Regions from separate parts of the Nocardioides sp. Soil796 genome, predicted to be linked through region 1. Evidence: predicted binding sites of a transcription regulator. Region 1 holds the regulator's gene; the other holds the start of a gene.
What was found. Region 1 encodes HrcA, which represses chaperone genes, less so after heat shock. Its sites were predicted from a motif close to TTGGCACTCGNNNNNNNCGAGTGCCAA; they were not measured.
Positions count from the first base shown of each region.

Region 2: a site for HrcA is predicted at 1,567-1,593, ahead of ASH02_RS19750 (FmdB family zinc ribbon protein). Genes of this name have one in related genera too.

Region 1 covers NZ_LMSQ01000005.1:227,310-231,495, forward strand. Annotated here, with positions in the region: gene ASH02_RS03720 (DUF3097 domain-containing protein) at 1-40, opposite strand, end outside; gene ASH02_RS03725 (MBL fold metallo-hydrolase) at 60-881, opposite strand; gene ASH02_RS03730 (hypothetical protein) at 1,028-1,729, opposite strand; gene hrcA (heat-inducible transcriptional repressor HrcA) at 1,879-2,901, shown strand; gene dnaJ (molecular chaperone DnaJ) at 2,939-4,114, shown strand; gene ASH02_RS03745 (16S rRNA (uracil(1498)-N(3))-methyltransferase) at 4,114-4,186, shown strand, end outside.
Region 2 covers NZ_LMSQ01000019.1:541,481-545,666, forward strand. Annotated here, with positions in the region: gene ASH02_RS19745 (penicillin acylase family protein) at 1-1,095, opposite strand, end outside; gene ASH02_RS19750 (FmdB family zinc ribbon protein) at 1,154-1,519, opposite strand; gene ASH02_RS19755 (SAF domain-containing protein) at 1,654-2,319, shown strand; gene ASH02_RS19760 (large conductance mechanosensitive channel protein MscL) at 2,394-2,735, shown strand; gene ASH02_RS19765 (hypothetical protein) at 2,825-3,010, opposite strand; gene ASH02_RS19770 (LCP family protein) at 3,013-4,186, opposite strand, start outside.

The sequences.
Region 1 (4,186 bases):
TGAGCACGTCTGATCCGTAGCGGTCGTTGGGGGAAGACACCCTGCGAACGCTAGCCCGATCAGATCAGCGGGAGCCGCTTCGACGCGCGGGGGAGTTGCTCGTAGCCGCGAGCGACGGCGTGCCGCAGCGCCTCGTGTGGCCAGGGCCACTCGCCCTCGGCCAGCGCCTGGCTCGCGGGGATGCCGCGCCCGGCGAGGTCGCGGATCGTCTCCGCGACGACGCCGATCCCACCGCGTTGCTCGTGCACGAAGTCGAGGTCCACGACCGCCCCGTGGCCCGGTACGACGACCGTCTCGTCGGTCATCAGCGAGATGACGAGGTCCAGCGAGGTGGGCCAGTTCATGGGCCACGAGTCCTCGCCGTACGCCGGTGGCGCGGACTCCTCGAGGAGGTCGCCGGTGACCACGACGTTCACATCCGGCACGCGCACCACGATGTCGCCGGCGGTGTGGCCGCGACCGGGGTGGAGCAGCTCGACCTGTCGATCTCCCAGGTCGACCACGCGCGCGGACGAGAACGTGTCGGTGGGCACCACGACGGGGGAGGCGTCGATCTCCTCGCCCCGCTCGCCGTCGTACGCCGGCCGGTCGTCGCGGAAGCGCTCGAGTGCGGCCGCCGTCTCCTCGTGCGCATGGATCGGGAGGCCGTCGAAGAGCGAGTTGCCGAGCACGTGGTCGAAGTGCTCGTGCGTGTTGACCACGGCGACCACCTCACCGAGGCGTCGTACGGCGTCCAGGGTGCCGCGCATCTCGCGCGTCGAGGCAAGGGTGTCGACGACCACGAGGCCGGTGGTGCCACCGATCACCGTGACGTTGACGTCGAACCACTCGTGGCGCGCGACCCAGACACGATCCGCGACCTCGACCAGGGGAGTAGCCATCCGGCCAGACTAGGACGTGGCCCGCGGACGCCGTACGGCCGTGCCGCGTCACCGCAAGAATCGCCGGCTCGCACACCAACAACTGCAGGCTCGTGACACAAGAATCCACGGTTCGCGCATCAAGAATGCACGGTTCGCGGGAAGGGTCAGCAGAGGTCGCTGTGGAGGTGGGCGCTGAGCAGGCCGGCCAGCTCCTCGGGGTTGCGGGCCGGTACCGGGAAGGCGATCTCGCGCGAGTGCGAGCCGGAGGCGTCGATCCACCGGAGGCTGACGCCCGCGGGACGCAGGTCGGCCAGGGTGACGCCGGCCAGCTGGCCCAGCGGCGTGCCCGTGGCGAGGGCGACCGCCCGGAGCAGCTCGTCCTGGTGGCACTCGTTGGCATGCTGCGCGCAGCTGTGCAGGTAGCCGCGGTTCAGGCGGTGGGCCGGGTGCCGGAACTGCGAGGTCGGCACGGTGAGGTGGCGCTCGGGATGGCCGTCGCCGGTCAGGACGAGGGAGACCATCCCGATCTCGAGCGTGACCACTCGCAGTGTGTCCTCGTGGCAGCACTCGCCCTGGACCCGCAGGGTGCCGGCCAGGACGACGTGCGAGCGGACGTCGTTGTCGGGGTCGAGTCGGCCGGTGACCCGCAGCAGGGCGTTGCGGTTCTCGCCCGCAGCCCGGTCGACGGTGCAGCCGAACGGCGCGAAGAAAGTAGGCGTGCCCGCGTCGTCGTGCAGTGAGACGCCCTCGTCGAGGTCGTACTCGGCGCCCTCGACCACGAGGCTGACGCCTTCGGGGCAGGACAGGATGCTGCGGGCGTGGGCGGCCAGGCTGGCCGGGTCGGGCGACGGGCTGGTGGTGGTCATGGACTCGCTCTCTACTTGAAACTTAGGGCAGCCTAACCTAATGAACGTGGGGTGACCAGACCCTCACGGCACGGCTTCGGCGTTCGCGGGGCCTGCCGAGTAGCATTGGCACTCGTAAAGTCGGAGTGCCAGCATCGAGGAGGACGACCATGGTCGAGGACCGCCGCCTCGCCGTGCTCCGGGCGATCGTCGAGGACTACGTCTCGACCGAGGAGCCGGTCGGTTCGCGTGCCCTCGTGGAGCGGCACCAGCTCGGTGTCTCGCCGGCCACGGTCCGCAACGACATGGCCGCGCTCGAGGAGGAGGGGTTCATCACCCAGCCCCACACCAGCGCCGGCCGGGTGCCCACCGACAAGGGCTACCGCCTCTTCGTCGACCGACTCACCACGGTCAAGCCGATGAGCGCCGCCGAGCAGCGCGCGATCGCATCCTTCCTCGAGGGCGCGGTCGACCTCGACGACGTCGTGCAGCGCAGCGTGCGACTGCTGGCCCAGCTGACCCGCCAGGTCGCGGTCGTGCAGTACCCGACGCTGAGCCGCAGCACCGTGCGCCACGTCGAGATCGTCGCCCTGACCCCCAACCGCCTGCTGCTGGTGCTGATCCTGAGCACCGGTCGCGTCGAGCAGCGCGTGCTCGACCTCAACGGCGACCTCGGCGACGACGATCTCCAGAAGCTGCGCACCCTGGTCAACCGGGCTGCCATCGGCGAGGTCATCGCCGTCGCGGCCCTGGCCCTCGACGACGTCGTCGACCAGCTGCCGCCAGCCGGCCGGCCCGTGGCCACGGCCGTCGTCGCCGCGCTGGTCGAGGCGATGTCCGACCACCGCTCCGACGCTCGCGTCGCCGTCGGCGGTACGGCGAACCTGGCCCGCTTCGGCGACGGTTTCGACACCACCATCAGACCCCTTCTCGAGGCGCTCGAGGAGCACGTCGTGCTCCTGAAGCTCCTCGGTGAGGCCGGCGACGGCGACGCCGTGACCGTCCGCATCGGACACGAGGGCCCCTACCAGGAACTCGCCACCACCAGCGTGATCGCGACCGGCTACGGCCCGCAGGAGCAGGCCTTGGCCACCCTCGGCATCGTCGGTCCCACCCGCATGGACTACCCGGGCACCATGGCCAGCGTTCGCGCCGTGGCCCGCTACGTCTCGCGGATCCTCAACGAAGCGTGACCCACTCGATCATCACCACCACGAACCAGAAGGACTCATGAGCCAGGACCTCTACGAACTCCTCGGCGTGTCACGAGACGCGGATGCGGACGCCATCAAGAAGGCCTACCGACGGTTGGCCCGACAGCTGCACCCCGACGTCAACCCCGACCCCGAGACCCAGGAGAAGTTCAAGGAGGTCTCGCTGGCCTACGAGGTGCTCAGCGACCCCCAGAAGCGTGCGGCGTACGACCGCGGCGGCGACCCCTTCGGCGGCGGCATGGGCGCCGGCGGGTTCGGCCAGGGCGCCGGGTTCTCCTTCACCGACATCATGGACGCCTTCTTCGGTGGCCAGGGCCAGGCCGGCCAGGGTGGTCGTGGACCGCGACCACGGATGCGCCGCGGCCAGGATGCCCTGATCCGCCTCGAGATCGAGCTCGCCGAGGCGGCCTTCGGGGTCACCCGCGAGCTGAAGGTCGACACCGCCATCCAGTGCGAGGCCTGCCACGGCGACGGTGCCGCGCCGGGCAGCAAGCCGATCACCTGCGAGACCTGCCGCGGCGCGGGAGAGGTCGCCCACGTGCAGCGCTCGTTCCTGGGTGAGATCCGCACCCTGCGGCCCTGCGCGGCCTGCCGCGGCTTCGGCACGATCATCCCCGACCCCTGTCGCGAGTGTGCCGGCGACGGGCGCGTGCGCTCGCGCCGCAGCCTCACCGTGAAGATCCCGGCCGGGGTCGACGTCGGCACGCGTGTCCAGCTCAGCGGCCAGGGCGAGGTCGGCCCGGGCGGTGGCCCGGCCGGCGACCTGTTCGTCGAGATCCACGTCGCTCCCCATCCGACCTTCACCCGCCACGGCAACGACCTGCACTGCACGGTGACGGTGCCGATGACCGCGGCCGCGCTGGGTGCCTCCCTGACCCTGCCGACGCTCGAGGCAGACCTGGCCGGTGACGACTCCGACGTCGAGACCAGCTTCGCCCTCGAGATCCGGCCCGGCACCCAGTCCGGCGCCACCCAGACGCTCAGTGCACGCGGGGTTCCCGGCCTGCGCAACGTCGGCCGCGGTGACCTCATCGTGACCGTGGTGGTCGACACCCCGACCCGCCTGGACCCGCGCCAGGAGGAGCTGCTCCGCGAGCTCGCCGCCCTCCGTGGCGAGGAGACCCCCGACGGCAGCGTCCAGGCCACCCACAAGGGCGTCTTCGGTCGCCTCCGCGACGCCTTCAACCACTGATGTCGCTGCCCGTGCACCTGGTGGCCACCCTCGCGGGTGTGGCCGCAGGTGACGTGGTGGAGATCTCCGGCG
Region 2 (4,186 bases), on a different contig from region 1:
GATGTCGGCGTTGTGGCCGATCACCACGCCGGGCACGCCGGAGAAGCTGAAGCCGGACACCTCGAACGGGCAGTCCTCGGAAACGGTGCGGCAGTGCAGCCCGACCTGGTACCAGATTCCGGGGATGCTCGTGCCCAGGTGCGGGTCGTTGGCCAGCAACGGCTTGCCGGTGCTCGAGTGCTCGCCGTCGACCACCCAGCTGTTGCTGCCGATCCCCTCACCCTTCCCGAGCAGCGCGGGCACGGCGTCCATGCCGCGTTGCGCACTCGCCACCGCGCGCACCTGTGCGGCGGTGTACGCCGGGCGGGCCGGGTTGCGGCTGCCCGGACGCGTGGCCTCCGGCTCGTAGCGCCCGCCGACGAGGGCGCCCTGCCCGACGATCGGCGCGTGCTTCTCGAAGTCGTACGGCGGGTAGAGCTCGTCGACCTGTTCGGGGGTGTGGTTGACCGAGAGGAGCACGCGCGAGATCTCGTCGTCCATGTTGCCGCGCAGGTCCCAGGCCATCGCCTTGAGCCAGGCCAGCGAGTCGACCGGGCTCCACTCCTCGAGGTGGTAGTCGAGCCCACCGGCGCGCAGGAGCGTGTATTCGAGGGAGATCTCCGACAGCGAGTGGTCCTCGAGGTAGGCGTTCACCCCGTCGGCGTACGCCTCGAGCGCGGCCCGGGTGTCGGGCTGCAACATTGCCAGCTCACGTTCGGCAACCCGGCGCCAGCCCATCGTGCGGATCGCCTTGTCCGTCTCGAGGGTGGTCTCGCCGAACATCTCCGAGAGGCGGCCGGCCGTGATGTGGCGGCGTACGTCCATCTCGTAGAAGCGGTCCTGGGCGTGCACGTAGCCCTGTGCCCGCATCAGGTCGGCCGTGGTGTCGGCGTAGATCTGCGGGATGCCGTGCTCGTCGCGGACGACCGTGACGTCACCCTCGAGGCCGGGCAGGGCGATCTCGCCGTCCATCTGGGGGAACGACTTGCGCACCAGCACGACGCCGGTGACCAGGCTGGCGACCAGTGCCAGCACGAGGCCAGCTGCGACGTACGACGCCCAGCGCGCGGCCCACGGCCACTGTCGGAAGGTCGTCCAGCCCTGCCTGAGGTTCACGCTCGGCCCACTCCCACCACGGCCCATTCCCACAGTGGCATTGTCCCCGCGGGGGTGCTCAGGAGCTGGAGGACGCGCTGGAGGTGGTACTGCTGGACGAGCTGCTCGAACTGCTGGAGCTGCCCGAGTCCTTGGCGGACGAGCTGCCGGAGTCGCTGCTGCTGCTCGAGCTGCCCGACTCCTTGCTGCCAGAGTCCTTGCCGCCCGACTCCTTGCCGCCCGAGGACGGCAGCGACGAGCTCGACCCGCTTCGCGAGTCGGTGCGGTAGAAGCCGGAGCCCTTGAAGACCACGCCCACTGCGTTGAACACCTTGCGCAGGCGGCCTTCGCAGACCGGGCAGACGGTGAGCGCGTCGTCGCTGAACTTCTGGACCTGCTCGAAGGCGTGGTCGCACTCGGTGCAGGCGTACTGATAGGTGGGCACGGGCTGGAAATCCTCCGGGAGAGCAGTGTGATCGGCTGGCACGCGGGCTGGCACTCGGCCGGGCCGACTGCCAATGGTACGACACCTGTGGAGAACCGATCCACGCTCGTCCGCGGCGACCTAGCCTCGCTGCCATGGCCAGCACACGCTCAGCTCCGTCCAGCCCCGACCTCCGCCGCCGCCTCGGCGACCTGCGCCACGGCATGCGCCGGGCCGTCCTGGCCCGACGCCGCCTGCTCTGTGCCGTCTGTGTGGCCGGGGCGGTGTTCGCCGGTGTCCGCACGATGGCGCCGAGTCCCCCACCCACGGTCACGGTCACCGTCGCTGCGCGCGACCTGCCGGCCGGTGCCACCCTGTCCGCGGCCGACCTCACCACCGTCGACCTCCCTGCCGACTCCGCGCCCGACCGGGTCGCCAGCGCGTCGTACGCCGTGGGGCGCACGACCGCCGGTCCGGTGCGTCGCGGGGAGCCGGTCACCGACGTGCGCCTGGTCGGCGCCGGCCTGCTCGACGGCTACCCCGGCATGGTCGCCGTGCCGGTGCGGGTGCCCGACGACGGGGCGGTCGCGCTGCTGCGTGTCGGTGACCGCATCGACCTGCTGGCCACCGACCAACGCACGGGTGACACCGAGCGCGTCGGTGACGACGTGGCGGTGATCGCGCTGCCCGAGGAGGGTGTGCGGAGTGCCCGGATCGGCACATCCGGTCGCCTGGTGGTCGTCGCCACGTCGACCAGCATGTCCGAAATTGTCGCTTCTGCTGCGGCGACGCGTTATCTCTCCGCCACGATTTCACGCTAGCGTGTTGCGCTGTCTAGTCCCCATATTGGGATTCCGGCGCCCTCGGGAGTCCGGATCAAGAAGGAGAAATATCAATGGATGGGTTCAAGAACTTCCTACTCCGCGGGAACCTCGTCGAGATCGCCACCGGTCTGATCATGGCCCTGGCGTTCGCTGACGTCGTCAGCACGTTCACCAACTGGCTGACCAGCCTCCTCCCGGAGAGCGCCGAGGACGTCTTCAGCAACGAGCTGAACTCGTTCGGCGCCTTCCTCAACGCCGTCATCGCCTTCATCATCATGGGTGCCGTCGTCTACTTCTTCGTCGTGGTGCCCTACACGAAGGCCAAGGAGCGCTTCTTCCCGGGCGAGGCCGCAGGCCCCTCCGAGGTCGACCTGCTCACGCAGATCCGCGACCAGCTCGCCACCAAGGCCTGAGTTCCCTTCACGCCTGAGCCAACGAGGCCCGACCCCTGGGAGGGGGTCGGGCCTCGTTGCCATTTCACGTCCCTCGAGATCGAACGCGGTCAGCCGTGGTGGGGAGGCACCTGGCTGCGGTACCAGTCGTCGGGCTTGCCGGACGAGTCCGCCCCGCGCTCGTCGCCGGTGGTCTCGGGCAGCACGTCACCGAAGATCGCGGCCAGGCGCTTGCGGCGCTGCCAGGCGGTCTCCGGTTCGGGAGTCTCCTCCTCGGGTGGGTCCTGGGTCGCCATGATCAGGCGCAGAGGCCGTTGGCCTCGGCGGCCTCGGCCGCGTCGGTCTCCGCCTCGGTGGGCTCGGTCGCCTCGTCGGAGGGATCCGCGGACGGCGACTCGCTGGAGTCGGGGTCGGGCGTCGCGGTGGAGCCCGGGCGCCGCGCGGCGGTGATCACGTCGGAGCTGAGCCGCTTGCTCAGCGGCTCGTCGAACTTCATCTTCTTCCAGAGCAGGTTCGCGTCCTCGGCCCAGACCAGGCGGTTCGGGTCGGGCTCGTAGAAGTCCCACGGCACGGTGATGAACTTGATGTTGTCGGTGCCGATGTTCTGGAACTGCTCGGCCAGGTTCTTGATCTTCACGACCGAACCGAGCCGCTGGTCGAGGGTGAGCGACTTGGTGGCCGCGTCGAGGAAGCTGAACAGGCGGTCAGGCCGGCCGAGGACGCCCTTGGAGCTGACCTTGTTCACCATCGCCGCGATGAAGGCCTGCTGGCGCTTCATCCGGCCGATGTCGCCGTTGTTGGAGATGTTGTGGCGGACGCGCACGTAGTTGAGCGCCTCCTGGCCCTCCAGCTCGCGGGTTCCGGCCTTGAGGTGGATGTTGCCGACGTCGTCGTCGACGTCCTCGGGAATGCAGACCTCGACGCCGTCGATGGCATCGACCATGTCCTTGAAGCCGTTGAAGTCGACGACGACGAAGTGGTCGATGCGCACTCCGGAGAGCTGCTCGAACTGGCGGATCGCACACGCCGGGCCGCCGTACGCGAACGCGGCGTTCCACATGTCGAAGCCCCCGGGGATCTCCTCCATGTCGTCGTCGTAGCAGGTCGGTCGCTCGACCATGGCGTCGCGCGGGAGGCTCACGCCGTACGCGAACTTCCGGTCGGCGGAGAGGTGCAGCACCATCGTGGTGTCCGAGCGCTGGCCACCACCGGTGAGGCCGTCGATGTTGTTGCCCGAGCCTTCACGGGAGTCGGACCCCATGACCATGATGTTCAAAGGCTTGCCGGACTTCTGCAGGTCAGCCTGGTCGGGTCGATCGTCGCCGAGCTGCTTGTCGACGTTGAGCACGTTGAGGTTCTCGTTGAGGTGCCGGTAGGTGTAGACCGCGAAGAGCCCGAACCCGAGGGTGAGGACGAGGATCCCGTATCCGAGCACGCTCAGCAGGCGATGCTTGTGCTCGGATTCGCCGCGG